One region of the Paenibacillus sp. FSL L8-0502 genome, then DNA from elsewhere that is predicted to be linked to it. Evidence: riboswitches for the same ligand, from Rfam matches in the RefSeq annotation. Region 1 holds a riboswitch; the other holds the start of a gene.
The links. Region 1 has a riboswitch for ZMP and ZTP ahead of NSQ57_RS04540 (bifunctional 5,10-methylenetetrahydrofolate dehydrogenase/5,10-methenyltetrahydrofolate cyclohydrolase). Riboswitches for the same ligand answer to the same signal wherever they lie in the genome.
Positions count from the first base shown of each region.

Region 1 (11,535 bases):
AATTTCGATCATTCCACTGACTAATGTGCAGAAGTATTTTTCAAATCTGCTTCATAACGAAGGCCGAATTGTTGTCTTGCCTCCTCCATCACTTCAGCGACTGTAAGTGAACACTCCAAAGAGTTAATGGAACTGTTGCGTTCACCAATCTTGATCAGATCTATAAATTCCTGAATTTCATAATACATGGGCTCACGCGTCTGAGCTTTGGTCAGATCCTCAATCGTGCCGTCCCGATAATGAATTTTCACCTCATAGGGCTGACTGATTTTGTCGATCACCATCGTTCCATTCTCACCCTGAATTTCAGCAGGCAGATAGGAATCTGTAATTTTGGAATACATGACGATAGCATCCATATCAGGATACTTCATCACGATACTGCCCTCGCCATCGACACCAGAGGATAAAAGCACACCAACCGCCCGAACCTCCTCAGGTTTGCCGAACAAAGTCACCATAGGATACAAACAATACACGCCAAGGTCCATCAGGGAACCATTGGAAAAGGCCGGGTTAAACGCATTCAATACCTTACCTTGCTTAAAAGCATCAAAGCGGGAGGAGTATTGACAGTAGCTTGCAAAATAACGCCGAACCCGGCCTATTTTATACATATGATCCTTTATTATTTTAAAGTTAGGCATAAGTGTGGATTTAACGGCCTCCATCAGCAGAACATCGTTGTTGCGCGCGGCTTCGATCATACTCTTCACCTCTGCTGCATTAGACGCAAAAGGTTTCTCACACAACACGTGCTTTCCGTGATTCATACATAAGATCGCCTGCTCCGCATGTAAGGAATTGGGGCTGGCAATATATACGGCATCGACCTGGTCACTTGCGGCCATTTGCGCCAGGTCTGTAAAAACCTCCGGCTGGCTGTTATATTTGTCAGCAAAAGCTTTGCCCTTATCCTCTGTGCGTGAGTATACCGCCGTCAGGGAAAATTCGTCCGTCTCCATCGCAGCTTGAATAAACCTCTCTGTTATCCAGTTGGTTCCAACAATACCAAAACGCATCACAGTATCCCATCCTTCCCGTGAGTCATTACAATTCATATGTACCTATTCTCGCATTCCAGCCTAAACTTGTCCACTATACCGTTAGTCATATCTCGTGCTTCAACATGTTTATTCGACAAAAAAAGACTGCGGTCTATCAGCTTAATTTATACTGATTGTACCACAGTCCCTGTCAGTTATTTGGGGTTATATCTCTATTTTTTTGATATTACTTTTCCTACTTCTTCCAAAATAGCATCCATGGAAGCAGGGTCATGTACATCATACTCATCAATGTTCAGACGCAGTACAGGACAGGCATCAAATTCGTTGATCCAATTGGAATATCTGCGATGCATTTGCTCCCAATAAGAACGCTCGGTCTGGATCTCCATCTCGCGACCGCGCTCCTCAATCCGACTCAGAATGGAGGGCAAACTGCCTTCCAGATAGATCAGCACATCAGGGTGAGGGAAAAACGGTGTCATCACCATCGCCTCAAACAGGCTAGTATACGTTTCATAATCGGTAGGATTCATCGTTCCCTGATCGGCATGCATTTTCGCAAAAATGCCTGTATCCTCATAAATAGAACGATCCTGCACAAAGCCTCCACCAGACAGGAAAATATTCTTTTGTTCCTTGAAGCGCTCCGCGAGAAAATAAATTTGCAAATGAAAGCTCCATCTTTCGAAATCGTGATAAAATTTCTCCAGATAGGGATTATGATCGACCTGCTCCAAAGAGGTTTTAAAACCAAGGCGTCCGGCCAAAGCACCGGTCAACGTGGATTTACCTACACCCACTGTGCCCGCTACCGTAATCAAGGCATTTGCAGGAATGTTGTAATTATTCACTATATAAGCTCCTTTACATCGGAAACAATTTGTTTAAATTGTGCCTGATTTTCTACAAAATCAATTTCATTCCCGTTCACGGTCAATATACGAGGGGAAGGGGACTGTTCAGCGAGAAACTGCATGCCTTTATCATAATCTATGATCAATTGCTCCAGATAGGCAGGGTCCATCTCCTGTTCAAAAGAGCGTGCACGCTTGCGAATTCTCCCCAGCAAGGTATCCAAATCTGCTTTGATATAAATGATAATGTCCGGCTTAGGCATATCATCTGTGAGCAAATGATAGATTTGACGATATTTTTCGAGCTTCACACCCTTAAGCGTACGTTCAGCAAAAATCAAATTCTTGTAGATATGATAATCAGAAATAACAGGCTGAGCTTTCTCGATATATTGCAGACCAGTATCCTCCAACTGCTTATACCGATTGCAGAGGAAGAACATTTCCAACTGGAAACTCCACTCATCTATATTCTGATAAAATTTATCGAGAAATGGGTTCTCCTCGACAATCTCTTTGATTATCGGCCAATGTAGCTCGGTTGAAAGCATCGAAGCTAACGTCGTTTTGCCTGCTCCGATGGGCCCTTCAACGGCTATAAATGGGGCTTGTTTCATGCGGTTCTGCTCCTCCTTGTACTCCAGTCCATCCTGTGGACAACTATCCTATTGTATCACAAGGTAGTACGCTAAAGGCATGCCAAATCTATGGATAAAACAAAAAAACAGAGCGCTATATTTTGCTTCATAGCGTCTCTGTTTCTCATTTAAACCAACCTTTTTCATTAAAACGTGTAATCGCTTCGATCCGGTTACTGACACCCAACTTATCGAGAATGACTGAAATATAATTGCGCACCGTCCCTGTCGTTAAATACAGTTCACCAGCAATCTCTTTTGTGTTCTTTCCGTCAGCGATGAGCGCCAAGACGGTCTTTTCACGCTCTGTTAGCGGGTTGACTTCGGCATAAGCATCATCGACCAGTTCCGGAGCATAGATACGCCGACCTGCCATAATACTGCGAATGGAGGAAGCCAGCTCTTCACTGGGACTGTCCTTGAGTAGATAACCGTGTGTCCCCGCCTTGATCGCTCGTTCAAAATACCCCGGGCGGGCAAACGTAGTTAAAATCAGCATCTTGCAGTTCAAGCCTTTGAGTTCTTCAGCCGCATCCAATCCGCTCTTTATTGGCATTTCGATGTCCATAATGCATATATCCGGTTGATGCAGCTTCACCAGTTCTATAGCTTCTTCCCCGTTGCTTGCTTTTCCGACTACTTTCATGTCCTCTTCCAAGTCTAGCAGAGAAGCTAGAGCACCCAGCAGCATACGCTGGTCTTCTGCAATGACAATTCGAATCATGGCCCCACCTCCTCGTTCGGCTTTTCAGGGATATTGGGCACTTTAATGACCAAGGTCGTTCCCTGATCTGAACGCAGCTCCATACATCCGTTCACGAATTCGAGCCTTTCCTTCATACCTTGCAGGCCGTTTCCACGAAGGGTTCCATTTTCTCTCGTAATACCGACTCCATTATCCTGAATCCGAAGAGTTAATTCCTTACGAGACGGCTCAATCGTGATGGAGCAAGCGGTAGCTCCACTGTGTTTCACTACATTGGTTACGGCTTCCTTCATACACATGCTAAGAACATTTTCATTCATTAATGATGTATGCTCCAGCTTCGGGTCTCCCTCTAGAGTTAATTCAATGTGAGCAGCCTTTAAAATCTGCCGAATACGTAGCAGCTCATCCTCTAGTCGCATACCGCGCATTTGAGTAACCATTTCCCGTACCTCTTTTAACGCGCTTCTTGCCGTGAGACGAACATCGTTAATTTCGACATGCGCCCGCTCCGGGTACTGATCCATCAGTTTGCCCGCCAAATCGCTCTTCAGCCCAATGAGTGACAACTTCTGACCTAAGGTATCGTGCAGGTCACGCGCAATTCTTTGCCGTTCCTCCAGCTTAATCAATTCCGATATTTTCTTATTGGCATCCTCCAATTGAACTTGGAGCCGATCGCTTTTGTTGCGATTAAAATTCGTAATCGGAAGGAGAATCACACCGATCAGATTAAGCAGGATAAAAGGAATCTGTTTAATAAAAACGGGATTCTGAGAAACAAAACCATAATTGATCAATCCAATCGTAATAACCATTAAAATAATATACAGCGTCGTAAATGCAGCCTTACTTTTAATATTACCGATCAAATAGGCGATAAATATGGAAAAGTACATATAGCTGAACAGCAGTGTCATGGTAATCGATATGGCAATCTGTACACTGGTCCAAAAGTATATGAGCCAGCCTTTTGAGACAAAAGCCAGTACATAACATGCAAAGAATACCAAAATAATAGCAGTACCCAAAATAATATGACCTGTAGATGAAGAGCTAAAGTAGTAAAAGGGCAGGATGTAAAAGACGACCCAAACATAAGGGCTAAGCCCTGTATTTCTTTGGAAGATCTGATACCATTTTTGCATCCTGCCCACCCTCTTCTACTTCACATGACTTATATTCCTTATCTTATCATACCAGGTTTTGTTCAACGTTATTTTCTTTCTGTGCCTACAACAGGTGTAGGCATGGGTTTCGTAACTGCAACACGTTTGCTGAGGAGCGGCTTCACTTGTTTAAAGGTCAAAAAGGTTTTCGTATTTTCATCCCAAAGTCGGAACTTCAACGATTGCAGACTGCTACTCACTGTGATCGTGGTCGCCTTTTGAAGTAACGGTGTCGCTTCATGTGCTTTTTCCAAATTATAATTTGGAACTTTGGGACTCAGGTGATGAACGTGATGAAATCCGATATTGCCCGTAATCCATTGCAATACTTTAGGAAGCTTGTAGTAAGAACTGCCTTCTACGGCTGCATTAATATAACTCCACTCTTCATCGTGCTCGAAATAAGAATCCTCAAATTGGTGTTGTACATAGAATAGCCAGATTCCCAACATACCGGATACAAAAAAGATAGGTGCCTGTACGAGAAGGAAGGCCTGCCATCCAATAGCCCAGCACAACAGTGCATACAATGCAACGATGGATATATTCGTCACATGAGTGTTCATTTTTTCCTTGCGTTTGGCTGTCTTGATATTAAAGCGATAGGAAATCAAAAAAGTATAGATCGGACCTAGTCCGAACATAACCCAAGGATTTCGGTATATGCGATAGGCCAACCGTGTCCATGTGGAAGCCTCTGTGTACTCTTCTACCGTAAGCACCCACATGTCACCTGTGCCTCTTTTATCCAGATTACTGCTGGTTGCATGGTGGATCGCGTGACTATTTTTCCATTGGTGATAAGGGCAGAGCGTAATAATACCTGTAATCGTTCCCACAATGTCGTTCAGCTTGCGGCTTTTGAAGAAGGATTGATGACCACAATCATGAAAAATAATAAACGTCCGTACCACAAACCCCGATGCAACAATGGCAATGGGAAGCGTCAGCCAGTACGAAACCGACAGGCTAAGATAAGCAGCATACCACAATAGGATCAGTGGACCCAAGGTATTGATAAGTTGCAGAACGCTGGATTTCGTGTTTATTTTCTCGTAGGGAGCCATATTTTTTTTCAATTGGGCTAATGGGAGTTGTGTCATACTCATTATGATCCTCCTTAAAGATGACGCCTATACCTTGATCCTGTTAGGCGTACATGTTGATCTAATCTCAGTATAAGGAGAACGCTCTAGGCGCTGTAGTCATAAACGTCAGTTCGTGTATATGACATTTGTCATATAGACAAGTAACATAACCCGTTTTCCAAATGTTCGCGGGTTTCTTTTCTGATGATTGTTTGTTAAAATATAAGGTATAATAACGCTGTATGTGACTGGCGAAGTCAGTGGAATGAACCACGAGGGAGCATACAAAAAAAGCGTACCGTTCGCCTGGGAGAAGTATTTGCAGAGGATTCGTCTGTCTTGACGACCTTGTGCAAATACTTTTTTTCGTTTTACAAGACCATGACACCCTGTTGATTCCATTATGCAATAAATTCAGAGGAGGCTCGGACTATGGCTATTATCATGAAATCCAAAGAAGCAGCTGAGCAAGTATATGCAACGATCCGTTCACAGGTAGAAGAAATGAAGCAGCAAGGACACCGTCCCCATCTGGCAACCCTATTGGTAGAAGGTGATCCGGCATCTGCATACTATGCACGGACCAAGCAAAAAATAGCGGAGAAGCTGGGCATCTCATTTCATCTCCATACGTTTGATCGTCATGTTAGCGAAACCGAGCTACTGCACCTGATCGGCAGTCTGAACGATGCATCCCATGTACATGGCATTATGCTGGAACTGCCGCTTCCCCAACATCTTTCCGCCTCCGTTATTAAACAATCCATTGCCCCCTACAAGGATATTGATGGGATTACACCCGATAACAAGCTGGCTACTGTAACAGGTGACGCCGGACTATATCCCGCAACACCTCAAGCCTGTATCGAGCTGCTCAAGCATTACGGTCACACATTGGCAGGCAAAAATGTCACGCTCGTGGGCATCGGACAGACAGTGGGACTTCCCCTTTTCCACATGTTGCAAAGAGAAAACGCCACCGTTACCGCCTGTCATGCAGGTACGCGTGATATTGCAGAGCATCTGAGCCATGCAGACATTGCCTTCGTGGCAGTCGGATGCCCTGATGTGATTACGCAAGATATGGTTCATCCCGGTCTGATTTTGGTAGATGCGGGAATTAATGAGACGCTAGAGGGAAAAATAGTGGGAGATGCCGCTTTAGACGTGGGGGAAAAAGTACATGCTATTTCTCCGGTTCCCGGCGGTGTTGGCACCTTAACGACTGCGATTTTGTACAAAAATTTGCTTAAAGCGATACATCTGCAACACTACTCCAGAGAGGTGGTTTACTCATGAGTGAACTGTCGTGGAATCATTCCATCGGACATTTTCTGAAAGAGGCTGCAAGTGCAGCTCCTACCCCTGGCGGAGGAAGTGTATCCGCACTGGCTGCGGCACTAGGCGCGGCTATGACCTCCATGACCGCCAACCTTTCACAAGGAGAAAAATACGCGCACATCCATGAACAAATCACGGACGTCATTAGCAGCATGGAAAGATTGTCTACACATTGTGAGGAATTAATGGTCGCAGACATCCAATCCTTTGAACAGTATATGACTGCCCTGCGTTTGCCCAAGGAAACAGACGAAGAAAAGCGCTATCGTACCCATTCCTTACAGACAGCGGTGATCGCTGCCATTGAGGTACCCATGCGCCTGCTGGAAGTATGCCGAGACGGATTGTCGCAAGCCTATAACATTGTGGAAGTGTCCAATAAAAATGTGATTTCGGATCTTGGCATCGGCGCGATCCTGTTCGAAGCCGCCGCTCAATCTGCCCTGCTTACCGTCGACATTAACCTTGCTTCGCTGAAAGATTTGGATGTCAAACAATCCTACGAAGCTAAAACAGCCGCACTCCTCCGTGAAATCGGACAAATCAAAGAACAAACCTTATTGATGGTGCGCAGCCGAATAACGGGCTGACCATTGGAAGAACCCGTCCCAAGTCATATTCTGCTTCCATGCTCAAAAAATAGCCTCTCAAACCCGCCTCTGCTCGTGGGTTTGGAGGCTATTTTATTGGAATCCAACGATTTGTGGAAAACTTTTCTATATATTCTTCGTCTATTGATAAGGAGATATTCCCCAAGTCGTTATTTAACCTTATATACATTGATGAAGAAATGAGGAAAAACGCATGAAAAGACGTACTCTGTTAATCAGTATGATCACGCTGTTATTGTTCAGCTCCAGTGCATGGGCGGCCGGTGATGAATCGGCGTCCCGTATTCGTTCATATGATTCCGGGAGTCTGATTCAATCCGATGGAAGCTTGTGGTTATGGGGCTATAATCAATCCGTACCGACTCGTGTAGAGGATAAGCCAAACGTTGTAAGAACATTTTCGAATATAATCCAGGAAGGCGATCTGATATTTACCTTACAAGATCATTCCGCCTGGTATGTGCCAAGAAACAACATTTCTGAATCCGTGAAATTCATTTCTCTGGAAGGACTACCAAACATCATAAACGTGCGTATTATGAATGATCATGTGCTCGCCCTAAACGCCGAAGGAACCGTATTATCCGCTGATCGAATCGAAAATGGTGGCAACTTTGCTCCTTTTCAAACCCTATCCGGCATCGAAAATGTTACAGAATTGGATAGTTACTATGAAAAAAGACCGCAATATGAGGAACGCTGGATCTTCTTGAAGAAGGACGGAAGTGTATGGAAAAATACAAGGTCCTTGCAGGGCTTCGAGCTTGTTCCATCATTAAAGGATATTACTGCTATCTCCAAAAACATAGCCTTAAAGAAAGACGGTACTGTATGGACATGGCCCAAAGAATTTGATAAAAATGTAACTCCGTCCGAAACTTTATCCGTATCGCAGATTCAAGCCTTATCGGACATCAAAATAATTAAGACCAATGGAAGTTCCAATCTCGCGATTGATCGACAAGGACGGTTATGGTTCTGGGGTGAAACGGTCACAGGTTACTCAGATAATACAACCTATCACAATGAAAATACCCCTGTGCTATTATCAGGAGTAAAAGATGTTAAAGACGCCTTTTTCGCCGAACGCTCCATACTCGCCCTCACCACAGCTGGGAATGTATATGTTGCGTCTCTAGATGGTGAAAAGTTACCATCCAACGCCCCCTTTACATTGCTTGCTAAAAATATTCAAAGTATCAAAGCAGGTCCACGGCACGTAATCATGCAAAAAGCAGATGGGGCCTTATGGGGCTGGGGTGTCAACAAACACGCGCAGCTAGGTATAGGAGACTATGAGTTTCTGTATAGTTCACCAGTTCCTGTACAAAAACCGATTCTTGTCCGTCTCAATGGTTCGCCTGTCTCTCTGAGTAATGGTGTCATTACCCGCAACGGGCAAGCGTTTATTCCCCTTCGTTCTGTTTTTGATAAACTGGGGGCCGAGATCGCTTATGATTTCAACAGCAAAATAGCAAAAATAGATCAGTCCAAGGCAGAAGATCACCCTGTCTTTCTAGAAATAAATTTCAAAACCAGCCAAGCAAAAGTGAACGGTAAGGCTGTAAAGCTTACCAATCCGCCCTTCATGGTGAATGGTATTGGTTATCTTCCATTAAGGCTGATCAGCGAAACGCTGGGGGCCAAGGTAGATTGGATACAAAAAGAAGATACTATTGAAATTACGACAAAATAGTAAATCAAAAACCAGTCCAAACATGATTCATGTTGGACTGGTTTTTAATGCTATATACTGTGTATAATATGCGATCTCTTATCTATTTCAACAATTCGTCACAACGCAGAATCTCACACCTATTGTTTAGCTTTATTCTCTTTTTCTCTTTCGATCAGCATATCTACGATCATATCAATCTGTCCTGTAATAGCGATTGGATCATAGCGATAATACGTATCAAAATCGTTAAAGAACACTCTATTGTTCTTCACCGCAGGAAGATTCCCCCATACAGCGGACGACTTCAGTTGCTTGAGCGCGTCACCCTTTTTCTCCGGGTCATACGTAGTCAGGAACATATAATCTGCGTCATACTGCGGCAATACCTCCATCGAAAGCTGTACCGTTTGTTCCTTGGAGTTCACTGTTTTCTTTGGCATGTTCAGTTTGAGCGCATTGTATACGGCTTGTCCGCCGCGACCCGCATTGTCGCCAAAGATCCAAAGTGCGTGCTTGTCCGTCAGCTCATACAGACCGAAAGTTGCCTTTTCGTCAATCACACCTTTAAGACGTGCGCGACCTTCAGCGGCCTTTTTATCAAATGCAGCAATAAATTGCTCAGCCTTCTCCTTTTCCCCGGTGATATCGCCGAACAGCTTGACCGTATCATAAATATTAGTCGTCGTGCCGTACGGAATGTACAGGGTAGGTGCAATTTTAGACAAAGCCTCATAATTCGTATCCTTCATAACCACGATCAGATCGGGTTTGAGTTCCAGCGTCTTTTCCAAATTGGTCGGATCACCCACCTCTTTGGTTCCTTTTTCCTTCAGCAAATCGGTCAGAAAAGGATTTTGAAACGCAGTCGGCTCCACACCCACCACGTTAGCACCCACGGACAGCAGTTCTCCGCCGTAAAAATCCGTTACAATACGCTGTGGCTTAGCAGGAATTTGAATATCCCCTTTAACCGTATTAAAGCTTCTAGTCTCTCCAGTAGTAGCTGACTCTTGCTTATCTCCTGAAGATGAAGCCGGATTACTCCCATTATTATTTCCGCTGCAAGCGCTGATGAATACAGACAATACAAGTAACATAGCTGTCATCATAAAATACGATTTTCTTCTCAACTGATTAGCCCCCTATATATTGTGGAGATGATCTCCCTGATACACATGATAATGATTATCAATATCGTAAGAAATATATCAAGCGTCGTCCTTGCTGTCAACTGAAAAACGAACTTTGTACATTCCTCCTTAATAAATCAAAAGACCTGCCAAAATGATGGTCAGGTCTTTTTCGTGGAGCCGTATTCAAAAGCCTACACATTGGGGCTAGGTTGCTGAAGGCTGCTTTCTGGTGATCGCTGTTTTGTTTTATATTCTTCTCCCCAATCTTTCATCAAGTTAATAATCGGGATGAGCGTTTTTCCGAATTCGGTGAGAGAGTATTCAACCTTAGGCGGAACCTGCTGGTATACTTCACGGTGAACGACACCATCCTCTTCCAGCTCGCGCAATTGGAGTGTCAGCATACGCTGGGTGATCCCCGGACAGATCCGCCGAAAATCACTAAATCGCTTAGTCCCATACATAAGATGATACAAAATAATCCCTTTCCATTTGCCCCCAATCACGTCCAGCGTGAACTCAACTGGACACGCCTGATCATTTCCAGCGGTACATTCCCCAAAGCCGCCTTTCCGATTACGCATAGGCTTTTCTCCTCCTTAGTATCATTTTATATACTACAGCACATTAATGTGCGTACTTCAAAAACGGTCATGTATATTCTAATATTAAGCATGTCACTTGGTAAGCGTCAATTTTAATCAACATCCATAAGGAGTGGAATAACGATGGAAACCTTAGCTACTACTAAAGATCAAATCTTATCCGCATACGAGTTCAGACATGCAACGAAGGAATTTGATAGTCATAAGAAAATTAGCGATTCCGATTTTGATTTTATTCTTGAAACCGGTCGTTTATCTCCAAGCTCGTTTGGCTTTGAACCCTGGAAATTTGTTGTCGTTCAGAGTAAAGCTATGCGTGAGAAGCTACTGCCTTACTCTTGGGGGGCCCAAAAACAACTGCCAACAGCCAGCCATTTTGTACTCATCCTCTCTAGACTTCCTGAAGATATGATAGCCTCCTCCGATTATATCAAGAGTATGATGGAGAACGTGCAGCAATTACCTGCTGAAGTGATGGAAGGCAAAGAGAAAGTATATGACGCCTTCCTAAAATCAGATTTTGGGCTGGAGGAAAACAAAAGAGCCTTGTTCGAGTGGGGCTGCCGGCAAACCTACATCGCACTGGGCAATATGATGACTGCCGCAGCTCAAATCGGCATTGATTCCTGCCCTATCGAAGGTTTTAATAAACAGGAAATCGAACGCATCCTCTCTGAAGAAGGCATTATGGATGCCAAGCAT
Region 1 covers NZ_CP151958.1:1,007,765-1,019,299, reverse strand. Annotated here, with positions in the region: gene NSQ57_RS04570 (Gfo/Idh/MocA family oxidoreductase) at 21-1,022, opposite strand; gene NSQ57_RS04565 (deoxynucleoside kinase) at 1,220-1,861, opposite strand; gene NSQ57_RS04560 (deoxynucleoside kinase) at 1,861-2,481, opposite strand; gene NSQ57_RS04555 (response regulator transcription factor) at 2,627-3,226, opposite strand; gene NSQ57_RS04550 (sensor histidine kinase) at 3,223-4,356, opposite strand; gene NSQ57_RS04545 (fatty acid desaturase) at 4,425-5,486, opposite strand; ZMP/ZTP riboswitch at 5,700-5,784, shown strand; gene NSQ57_RS04540 (bifunctional 5,10-methylenetetrahydrofolate dehydrogenase/5,10-methenyltetrahydrofolate cyclohydrolase) at 5,898-6,764, shown strand; gene NSQ57_RS04535 (cyclodeaminase/cyclohydrolase family protein) at 6,761-7,396, shown strand; gene NSQ57_RS04530 (stalk domain-containing protein) at 7,611-9,113, shown strand; gene NSQ57_RS04525 (iron-hydroxamate ABC transporter substrate-binding protein) at 9,233-10,225, opposite strand; gene NSQ57_RS04520 (helix-turn-helix domain-containing protein) at 10,420-10,812, opposite strand; gene NSQ57_RS04515 (NAD(P)H-dependent oxidoreductase) at 10,957-11,535, shown strand, end outside.

Region 2 (11,535 bases), 1.5 Mb from region 1:
GGGAGGATCTGGAGGGCCGCATCGGCGGCATTTTAGACGGAGGTCCCACAGGTGTGGGGCTGGAGTCCACGGTGGTGCAGGCGGGTGACGACGGAACGGTCACCATCCTGCGCCCCGGCGGCGTGACGGCTGAGCAGCTCGCTGCAGTTGCTCGCGCCGTCGTGCTGGACCCGGCGCTGGCCGCTACGCCCGGGGAGGATGCCGACAGCCCGGCGCCGCGCTCGCCGGGCATGAAGTACACACACTACGCGCCGCGAGGCCGCTTGAGCGTGGTACAAGGCCCGTCGTCCGTTGAGGTGACGGGGTGGATTCGCGCTGCGCTGGCGGAGGCTTCCGCGCGCGGAGAGCGCACGGCAGTGCTCGCGTTCGACGAGCATACCGCCGGCTACGCCGGAGAACGCGTCTACACGCTGGGCAAGCTGGACGCGCTCCATGAGGCAGCGCAACGCCTGTACGGCGTGCTGCGTCGCTGCGACGAGGACGGCGTCACCTACATTTTGGCGGAATCCTGTCCGCCGAAAGGATTGGGAGACGCCGTTATGAACCGCCTGCTTAAAGCGGCAGGTCACCGAATCGTCCGCCTGTAGCTTCTGTCGAATCAGAGCCTCTTATATTAAATTTTCCTCCCTCCTCGTCTCGGTATTGGGTACTTTCAGTGCATGCTTGTACTGATTTGCCTCTTGTCCGCATAACGTGTACAAGAACAGACGGATAATGGAGGGATGGAGTATGCTGGCAGCCTCTGCCCATGCCGGGCAGGTTGTAACGATTCTGATCATGGCGGTAGCGCTAGGAATGGATGCGTTATCGCTGGGCGTAGGGATCGGCATGAAGGGGATACGCCTGCGAGACGTGCTGCGCATCAGCACTGTTATTGGCTTTTTTCACATTCTGATGCCATTGCTGGGAATTTTCACGGGCCATTATATGAGTTCTTTATTAGGTCATGTGACGACCTACTTCGCAGGGGGGCTACTCATCCTTTTAGGCGGGCATATGGTGTATAATTCCTTCAAAGGGGACGGCGTACAGGTATTGGATCATCGTTCGCCTTTAGGTCTTTTGCTGTTTGCACTTGGGGTGAGCGTGGATTCATTTTCTGTAGGAGTGTCACTGGGGATGTTCCAGAGTGATCTGGTGCTGTCTGTTCTGGCATTTGGTTTTTGCGGGGGAGCAATGGCGATGTTGGGCCTGCTGCTGGGTCGCAAGGTCAGCCGCAATCTAGGAGATTACGGGGAAGCAGTGGGCGGTGCCATTTTGCTGGCATTCGGCTTTATGTTTATGTTTTGATTTTAGCTCAGACAGTGTAAAATAAGTGCAGGGTTAAAGTAAGGGATTAGGATTATAGTAATCCTCTGTTTATATATTTTTTAACATACGGGGGGTGAAAACGTTGAAGAATATCTTATTTGTATGCACTGGGAATACCTGTCGTAGTCCAATGGCTGAAGGGATGCTGCGTAAGTTGGCTGCTGAGCATGGACTAGAACTGGAAGTGCGTTCTGCGGGAGTGGCAGCGATGGAAGGCACGCCGATATCCCGACATGCAGAGGCGGTTCTACGTGATCACGATATATCCGATCAGATCACTTCAACCCCTTTGAGCGACGGGCTTGCCGGGTGGGCACATCTGATCTTAACCTTGACGCAAGGACATAAACAGCACGTAATTCAGCGCTTTCCCCAAACGGCGGGCAAAGTATTTACGCTTAAGGAATATGTGGAGAACCGGGATGCGGTGTTGAATGATGTACAGGAGTTGGACGGTTTATATGCTTCACAGCAGTTGATGGCTTCACTTGGACAAGAGCTATCGGCGCAGGAGCGTGAACGAATGATTGAATTACACCAACGGATTCCGGGCTTTGATATTTCAGATCCGTTTGGCGGTTCACGAGAAGACTACGATGTCACAGCTGCGGAAATCCGCACGGCGCTGCATAAGCTGCTGGACAAGCTAAAGGCCTCTTCCGAATAAAATCGCTCTTACTCATCTATTTTGTACGGAATCTGTTGATTTTCGACGGTTAATCCGTTAAGATAAGGTGGAAAAATGAGAATCCGATGTAACTGGCGACAAAAGTGGGATTAACCACGATGGAGCATCGGATATACGGCCGGTCGCCTGGGCAAAAGAGCAATTCCACATAGGTGTGGACTGCTCTTTTTTCATATACAAGTTATGCCAGATGTTTAGCTGAGGGTTGATTCCTTCAAAGGTTCTTCCATTTTTTCTGCTCGAAATCTGAAACATCGGCTATAATATAGTGAGATTGTGATCAGGAGAGAGTGTGTTGAACTTGGGGCATGAGACCGTGCCTAGTCTCTGAGAGGCTGTTCAACCAAAGGAGGTTCCAATGGTGGGACAATTGGATCATGAGATTTCGCTAGAAGCACAGACCACTTCTGTTGTGCGGGAAATCGCAGAAGCAGCCAGTCTCAGGGCTGGTCGCCTGCTGGTTATCGGCGTTAGCACAAGTGAAGTGGCTGGAAGTCGAATTGGCACGGCGGGAGCGCTCGATGTGGCTCAACAACTGTTATCTGGAGTAGAGTCCGTTCGCAGGCAGTATGGCTTTGATGTAGCGTTTCAATGCTGTGAGCATTTGAACCGAGCGTTGGTCGTTGAACGGGCTGTACTGGAGCGACTGGGACTGATGGAGGTTGCGGCTGTTCCTGTTCGTACAGCAGGAGGCTCTATGGCTACCGTCGCCTATCGTTCTATGAGCGACGCGTGTTTGGCGGCGAACGTGCAGGCTCATGCCGGGATAGACATCGGCGAAACGCTGATTGGCATGCATCTGCGACCGATTGCTGTTCCGTTTCGCCCAAGCCTTCGCTGGATTGGCGAAGCACGTGTGACAGCGGCGTTCACCCGTCCTCCACTTATTGGCGGACAACGGGCGGTGTACAGTCTGGAGCAAGAAGTCGGCGGAAACTGCGATTAGCATTTGGCATGGCGGCATGTTTGTACTAATCGTTTTTGCAATGAGGATGAGGTACCCAACAGAGGAGCAGGCGTTAGCTTGTATACCCAACAATTGACTATGGAGAGGGAGTAATCAATCATGATGGAACACCTGCGTAAAAGTGACCCAGCAGTGATGGAAGCAATGGGACTTGAACTGAAACGACAACGCCACAATATCGAGCTAATCGCATCCGAGAACATTGTCAGTGAAGCAGTAATGGAAGCCATGGGCTCCGTGCTGACGAATAAATATGCTGAAGGTTACCCAAACAAACGCTACTATGGTGGCTGTGAGCATGTAGATATCGTTGAAGATATCGCACGTGACCGCGCAAAAGAACTGTTCGGCGCTGAGCATGCTAACGTGCAGCCTCACTCTGGAGCACAAGCCAACATGGCAGTGTATCTGGCAGCTCTCAAACCTGGAGATACTGTACTGGGTATGAATCTGGCGCATGGTGGCCATTTAACACACGGAAGTCCGGTTAACGCTTCCGGCTTGTTGTATAACTTTGCTGCCTATGGTGTCCGCGAAGACAACTTCCGCATCGACTACGATGAAGTGCGCAAGGCAGCCTTTAAGCACCGCCCTCGTCTGATTGTAGCTGGCGCGAGTGCATATCCGCGTACTATTGACTTTGAAGCTTTTGCTTCCATTGCCAATGATGTAGGTGCTTTGTTCATGGTGGATATGGCACATATCGCAGGTCTCGTGGCAGCGGGAATTCACCCAAGTCCAGTTCCGCATGCCCAATTTGTAACAACAACGACACACAAAACGCTGCGTGGTCCGCGTGGAGGTCTGATTCTGACTCGCAAAGCATGGGCGCAAGCGATTGATAAAGCTATTTTCCCTGGTACTCAAGGGGGGCCACTGATGCATGTGATCGCGTCCAAAGCGGTTGCTTTGGGTGAAGCGCTCCAGCCATCGTTCAAAACCTATGCGCAAAATGTAGTCCGCAACGCACAGGTGCTGGCTGAAACACTGTTGGCTGAGGGGATTAACATTGTATCCGGTGGTACGGATAACCATCTGATGCTGTTGGATACGCGCAATTTGAATATCACAGGTAAAGAAGCGGAGCATGTATTGGATTCCGTGGGCATCACGGTCAATAAAAATGCGATTCCTTTTGATCCGACCAGTCCATTCGTAACAAGCGGGATTCGTATTGGTACACCTGCTGCAACATCTCGTGGGATGGATGAAGAGGCTATGGTCAAAATCGGTAAAATCATTGCTGAAACCCTTAAAAACCCGAAAGATGATACTGTATTGTCCAAAGCAAGCCAAGCGGTTGGCGAGTTAACAGATAAGTTCCCGATTTATCCAGGAACTCAATACTAATTCATCGACAATCATAATCTTTATATTATAGGCTGTTTTCCTTCCGTAAGCCGGAGGAGAACAGCCTTTTTTTGCTTCCAAACGACTCGAAACTTACATTTTTGGGTAATAAGCGATTACAGTAAAGGTTTATGCGCGCTTTCCTTTATATCTACGACAAAGGAGTGATTACATTGAGTCAAAGAAAATCCGCGCAATTATTGCAGCAGCTCGTATTTGTGGGACCGATGGCGTTGTTTTTCGTCTTGATTATGGTCATTCCGTTCCTGCTGGGGCTGTATTATTCCATGACGAACTGGGATGGAGTATCTGAAAATATCCGATGGCTCGGGCTAGGGAATTACGTTCATATTTTTAGGGACGATCCAGATTTCCGTAATGCGTTCTGGTTTACGGTTCGGTTTACCGTATGTGGTGTCATTCTGACGAACCTGATTGGCTTTTTCCTAGCCTATGCACTTACCAAACCGTTGCGTACCCGTAATGCACTGCGAACTGTATTTTTTATGCCCAATATGATTGGCGGCTTGCTGCTCGGCTTCATCTGGCAATTTATATTTGTACGCGGCTTTTCTGCGGTAGGGGAGGCAACAGGGCTTTCCTTTTTTAAACTGCCGTGGCTGGGTGATGGGCCAACTGCTTTTTGGGCAACTGTCATTGTGTTTGTATGGCAATATGCAGGTTATCTCATGGTTATTTACATATCTTCGTTAAATAATGTACCGTCTGCTCTGATTGAATCGGCTCAAATTGACGGCGCGGGCCGAAGACAGATTTTGCGTCATATTGTAGTGCCACTTATTATGCCAGCGGTGACCGTCTGCTTGTTCCTAGCGATATCCTGGTCCTTTAAAGTATTTGAATTGAATTTGGCTCTCACAAAGGGGGGACCTTTCAAGTCGACAGAGTCTGTAGCGTTGGACATATATAATGAAGCGTTTACAAATAATCGACTTGGATTGGGAACTGCCAAGGCTATGATTTTCTTCGTGGTCGTTGCGATCATTACCAGCATTCAGGTGCGTCTCACGAAGAAAAAGGAGGTCGAAATGTAATGGAAAAAACGTCAAACTACCGTTTGGGCACATGGGTTGCTGAAATATTGCTTATTGTGATCGGGTTAATTTTTCTGGTTCCATTCTATTTTTTGCTCGTAAACTCCATTAAATCCTTTGGTGACATTTTGGCCCATTCCGCTTCGTGGCCGACAACCTTCCGTTTTGAAAACTATGCTAACGCCTGGAATAAAATAAACTTTCCCACAGCACTGGGGAATTCACTGATTGTCACGATCGTCAGTAATGCGCTTTTGCTGCTCATCAGCTCGATGGCCGCTTACCAGATGGTTCGGCATGACACTCCTTTTAATCGGTTTTTATTCGGTTTACTTGTGGCAGCAATGGTAGTTCCCTTTCAATCGATTATGTTGCCGCTTATGGAAGTGTCCAACGTATTGAGCTTAAACAATAGTATACCAGGACTGATCCTATGTTATCTGGGTTTTGGGGCGCCTTTATCCGTTTTTCTTTTTCATGGCTTTATTAAAACGGTACCTATTGAGATCGAGCAGGCGGCAAGGGTGGACGGTTCATCCCGGTACGGGGTGTTCTTTCGCATCGTTTGTCCACTCCTGCTGCCTATGTTCGTAACTGTGCTTATTTTGAATACCTTATGGATATGGAATGACTATCTGTTGCCTTCGCTCATTTTGAATGATCCTGAGCTGCGCACCATTCCGATTGCAGCCTATATGTTGTTTGGTCAGTACACCAAGCAATGGGACTTGGCGCTGCCAGCACTGGTGTTGGGGATCACGCCAATTGTTGTGTTTTTTCTGGTGATGCAAAAATACATCGTTTCTGGCATTGCAGCCGGTGCGGTCAAGGGCTGAAGGGAGGGATATCCGATGAAAAGAACAGCGTTACTTGTCATCTCCTTGATGGTGCTGCTCGCATGTACACTTGCAGGTTGCGGAAATACGAAGGCTCAACAGAGTGAAACGAAAACGATACACATTTATCAATTCAAAGTAGAGATTTCGGAACCGCTAAATAAGCTGAAGGCAGAATATGAAAAAGCGCACCCTGGCATCAAGTTGGATATCCAATCTGTCGGTGGTGGTACGGACTACGGTGCTTCGTTGAAGGCTAAATTCGCATCAGGCGATCAGCCGGACATTTTCACAAATGAGGGCTACCAGGACCGCGATACGTGGTTGGAGTACTTGGAGGATTTGTCGGATCAGCCATGGGTAAAGGATCTGGACGATTTCGCTCGTAAGCCGATGACGGTTAACGGTAAGATTTATGGACAGCCTATGAACCTAGAAGGATTTGGTTTTGTTTATAACAAGGATTTGTTCAAAAAAGCGGGCATAACCAAACTACCTCAGACGATAGATGAACTGGAGGAAGCGGCCAAGCGACTGAAAGCGGCAGGGATTATACCTTTTGCTAGCGGGTATGCGGAATGGTGGGTTCTGGGGAACCATTTTATCAATATTCCGTTTGCCAGACAGCCGAACCCGGAAAGTTATGTTGAGGATTTAAACAAAGGAACGGCTCGCATCCCCGGTAACCCGGTGTTCGATCAGTGGGTGAAGTTGCTTGACCTGACTATAAAATATGGGAACCGCAATCCGCTCACGACGGATTACAATACACAAGTGACGCTGTTTTCGACAGGTAAGGCTGCTATGATGCACCAGGGGAACTGGACGCAACCGCAAATAGATGGAATTAATCCTAACTTGAATTTGGGTATTCTGCCTGCGCCTATAGACAATGATCCCTCCACAGGAGGTAGACTCGCGGTGGGAGTAGCCTCGAACTGGGTGGTCAACAAAAATTCGCCTGTGAAGCAGGAGGCAAAAGAATTTCTCAATTGGTTGGTCACATCAGAAACAGGCAAGCATTATATCACCAAGGAGTTTAAGTTTGTTCCCGCCTTCAAAAGTATTACGTCCAGCGACGAGACGACAGGCGATCTAGGTGCAGAAATATCTCGGCATGTGAGGGAAGGCAAGATATGGAGTTGGAACTTCCAACGCTTTCCGAAGGGGCTGAATCAGGATTTAAGCAGCAGTATGCAAGCCTATATTGCAGGGGTTATCACAAAGGATGAAATGCTTCAGCAATTTCAGGGGGCATGGGACAATTTGAAGTATAGATAAAAGAATACCTCTGCATGAGGAGGCAAAGGCTATAGCTCGGGCAGGAAGTATAAAGCCTTCAGGCTTTGGCGGTCAAGGGCCGTCAGAGCCTTTTTGTTGTGTTTTTATGTGACGAAAGTCACACGTAAAGCGGTCCTATTCATTATTTTACATGTCATATCTTTCCCTTGACAAAAGGTTACGGTGGCAGGTGTTAAATCAATCAAGGGAATGTTATAATAAACAGGATTTACAGGCACGCATTGCATCTGTGCTTATTTGGTTTGTACAAATAGGTTACATAGATCCTTTCGACTCAGGATAGTTCGATATGCTGGTGCGAAAGAACGTGACGATAATACCGGAGGGAATATATTATGGCGAAACTGGTGGTTTGTGATCACCCTTTGATCCAACACAAACTTACATTTATCCGCGATGTGCGGACCAACACCAAGGATTTCCGCGAGCTGGTGGATGAAGTAGCAACATTGATGGCTTATGAAATTACACGGGATATCCCGCTGGAAAGCATTACGGTGCAGACACCGGTTGCTGAGACAGAAGGTAAAGTGATTTCCGGACGTATGCTGGGGCTTATTCCGATTCTGCGTGCAGGCTTGGGTATGCTGGATGGCGTAGTAAAACTGCTGCCTGCAGCAAAGGTGGGCCATGTGGGACTGTTCCGCGATCCTGAGACGCTGCAACCCGTAGAATACTATACGAAGCTGCCTACAGATGTAACTGAGCGCGAATTGATCGTGATTGATCCGATGCTTGCAACGGGTGGCTCTGCAATTGCGGCGATTGATGTGTTGAAAAAGAGAGGCTGCACTCAAATTAAAATGATGAATCTGATTGCTGCTCCTGAAGGAGTCAAAGCTGTGCAGGATGCACATCCTGATGTAGACATCTATGTCGCTGCACTGGACGAGCGTCTGGATGATCATGGATATATCATTCCGGGTCTTGGTGACGCGGGAGACCGCTTGTACGGAACCAAGTAGACTGCCTTTGGCAGTTCGGCAAAATCTATGGACGTTATACAGGTCCTTATTTTAAATAATGGAAGATCTGTGAAGCGGACATTTATTATGAAAAGGGGTTCAACAGAAAATGTCCAAAATCAAAGTGATGACAATTTTTGGTGTGCGTCCGGAAGCAATTAAGATGGCTCCTCTTATTTTGGAGCTTCAGCGTCACCCGGAGCATATCGAGTCCGTGGTATGCGTTACAGCTCAACATCGCCAGATGCTTGATCAGGTTCTGGAAGTTTTCAATATTCACCCTGATTATGATCTGGACGTAATGAAGGATCGCCAGACACTGAATGAAATCTCCATGCGGGTACTTCAAGGTCTGGAACCTGTATTGCGTGAGGCCAAGCCCGATATCGTGTTGGTTCACGGTGATACACTGACGACTTTCCTCGCCAGCTATGCAGCCTTTATGCAGCAGATTGAAGTAGGGCATGTGGAAGCGGGTTTGCGAACGTGGAACAAGCTTTCTCCATATCCTGAAGAAATGAACCGTCAGCTCACAGGCGTGCTGTCTGATCTGCATTTCTCGCCTACTTCTTTATCGGCTGGAAATTTGCGGAAGGAAAACAAGCCTGAATCGCGAATATATGTTACAGGCAATACAGTAACTGACGTATTTCAGTATACGGTTCGCCAGGATTACGAGCACCCTGTACTGGAGTGGGCTCAGGGCAAACGCCTGATTCTTATGACAGCACATCGCCGGGAATCCCAAGGGGAACCGCATCGTCAGATTTTTAATGCGGTTAAGCGAATTGCGGATGAGTTTGAGGATATCGCTATTGTTTATCCGGTTCATCCGAGTCCGGCTGTGAAGGAACCTGCATTTGAGATTTTAGGCAACCATCCGCGTATTAAGCTGATTGATCCGCTGGATGTCGTGGATCTGCACAATTTTTACCCACATACACATCTGATCCTTACGGATTCCGGTGGGCTTCAGGAAGAAGCGCCTTCGTTCGGAGTACCTGTTCTGGTGCTGCGTGATACGACTGAAAGACCGGAAGGAATTGAAGCGGGCACCTTGGAACTGGTGGGTACGAACGAAGAGAACGTGTACAATCGGACCAAGGCACTTTTGACAGATTCCGCGTTGTACGATTCTATGAGTCAGGCAGCGAATCCTTACGGCGATGGAAAAGCATCAGTAAGAATTGTCAATGCGATTTTGCACCATTATGGCGTTCAATCCGAACGTCCTGAAGAATTTCACACAATGTTCACAAAAGGTGTTCGTCCGATATAATTATTCTTTACAAGGCAAGCATACAGTTAAACTGTACGGTTACCAAGGGATACAGCAATTTAAGATGCTTTGTCGTTTGATTTTATACTTTAGGGCGCTAAAATATCTCAATTGACAAAGCATCTTATATTTAAGTAAAATGGACTGGAATTGCAGGGGTGACATGGAAAAGTGGTCAAACCTTCCAAGCAAAACAACAACCGAAATAACACCGGAAATGCCTTCAAGGCAATTGGATTGGTGAGCGCGATCGGCATTGATTTGGCGATATGCACACTGGGTGGTTTCTATGCCGGAAATTGGCTCGATGCCAAACTTGGTGGCTCCGGAATTTGGATTGGCGTAAGCGTTCTCGCAGGCTTGGTTGTAGGCGCATTAAGTATTGCCCTTGTGATCGGAAAGGTATTGAGGGATAACCATGAATGAGATGACCCGTATGCAAAAAATGTTATGGATCGTAGCGCTTGGTATTATGGCTCTGTGTTTCCTGGTCTCCGCCTTCATGCCCCAACATCGTGACATTGCTCACGGAATCATTCTGGGAACGGGAGTAAGCTGTCTAAATGTGCTGTATATGGCCTACAAAATTCGACAGGTTGCGAGTGCGGCCGCCGGTGAAAGAAAGAAGAGAGTGTATGGTATTGGCTTTGGCGTTCGATTAGGGACCTCAATTTTGGCAGTGGTGCTGGCGATAGAATTTCCGGCCTACTTCCATGAGATCGCTGTAATGGCAAGCCTGGTGACTGGGCAATTTCTTCTGTTAATTATAGGCATCATATTCGCGCTTCAGGAAAAATGATAGCTCAACTGAGAAAGGGGTGAGAAAACATGTTGCATGAATCACCGATTATCCAATTGGGCGGGTTTAACATTGACTTGTCCGTCATTATTATGCTTATTGTGACCTGCGCGATTGTATTTGGACTGGCATTTGCTGCAACGCGCAATTTGTCTGTGGACAATCCAAGCAAGCTGCAAAATTTTATGGAATGGGTCGTCGAATTCGTTCAAGGACTGATTACCAGCACAATGGATTTGAAAAAAGGGAAGCCATTCCTCTCTTTGGGGATGACGCTGATCATGTTCATCTTCGTGGGAAATATGCTGGGATTACCGTTCGGGATTGTGACCGAATTCGATAATGTGCAAAGTGCCCAAGTATTTGGACATGAAATCATTCCGGTCAAAGAAGCATTAGAACAAGCACAGGCGTCTCACCCGGGAGAAGCTGCCCATGTAGGCATCAGCTGGTGGAAATCACCTACCGCAGATGCAGGGGTATCCATTGGACTGGCTTTGATGATCTTTGTCCTGGTTCATTTCCTGGGGATTTTCCGTAATACCAAAGCTTACTTCAAGCATTACGTTCAGCCATTTCCATTCTTTTTGCCAATTAACTTGATTGAGCAGTTCTCAAAACTGTTGACACATGGTATGCGTCTATTCGGTAATATTTTTGCCGGCGAAGTTTTGATCAGTGTTCTGCTGAAAATGACAGCACTTGGTGTGGGAGGTATGGTTGCTTCCGTATTGGGACTCGTGGTCTGGCAAGGATTCAGTATTTTTGTCGGCAGTATCCAAGCGTTCGTCTTCACGATTCTGACGTTTGTATATATTTCACAGTCTATTGACACGCATGAAGAAGAGCATTAGACAAGCTCGTTTTCTGGTTTTAAGTTAAGTTCAGGAGTACGCTTCGCTCTTAACTGCAAATACATGTAACACACAAATACACATCACTAAGGAGGATTTTTTAAAATGGGAGTTTGGGCATATATCGCA
Region 2 covers NZ_CP151958.1:5,271,049-5,282,583, reverse strand. Annotated here, with positions in the region: gene NSQ57_RS23050 (L-threonylcarbamoyladenylate synthase) at 1-587, shown strand, start outside; gene NSQ57_RS23045 (manganese efflux pump) at 730-1,290, shown strand; gene NSQ57_RS23040 (low molecular weight protein arginine phosphatase) at 1,394-1,978, shown strand; ZMP/ZTP riboswitch at 2,057-2,138, shown strand; gene NSQ57_RS23035 (TIGR01440 family protein) at 2,358-2,945, shown strand; gene glyA (serine hydroxymethyltransferase) at 3,066-4,316, shown strand; gene NSQ57_RS23025 (sugar ABC transporter permease) at 4,490-5,371, shown strand; gene NSQ57_RS23020 (carbohydrate ABC transporter permease) at 5,371-6,207, shown strand; gene NSQ57_RS23015 (ABC transporter substrate-binding protein) at 6,223-7,488, shown strand; gene upp (uracil phosphoribosyltransferase) at 7,845-8,474, shown strand; gene wecB (UDP-N-acetylglucosamine 2-epimerase (non-hydrolyzing)) at 8,584-9,753, shown strand; gene NSQ57_RS23000 (AtpZ/AtpI family protein) at 9,925-10,179, shown strand; gene NSQ57_RS22995 (ATP synthase subunit I) at 10,172-10,552, shown strand; gene atpB (F0F1 ATP synthase subunit A) at 10,582-11,406, shown strand; gene atpE (F0F1 ATP synthase subunit C) at 11,512-11,535, shown strand, end outside.
Region 2: another riboswitch for ZMP and ZTP. It lies ahead of NSQ57_RS23035 (TIGR01440 family protein); the one in region 1 lies ahead of NSQ57_RS04540 (bifunctional 5,10-methylenetetrahydrofolate dehydrogenase/5,10-methenyltetrahydrofolate cyclohydrolase).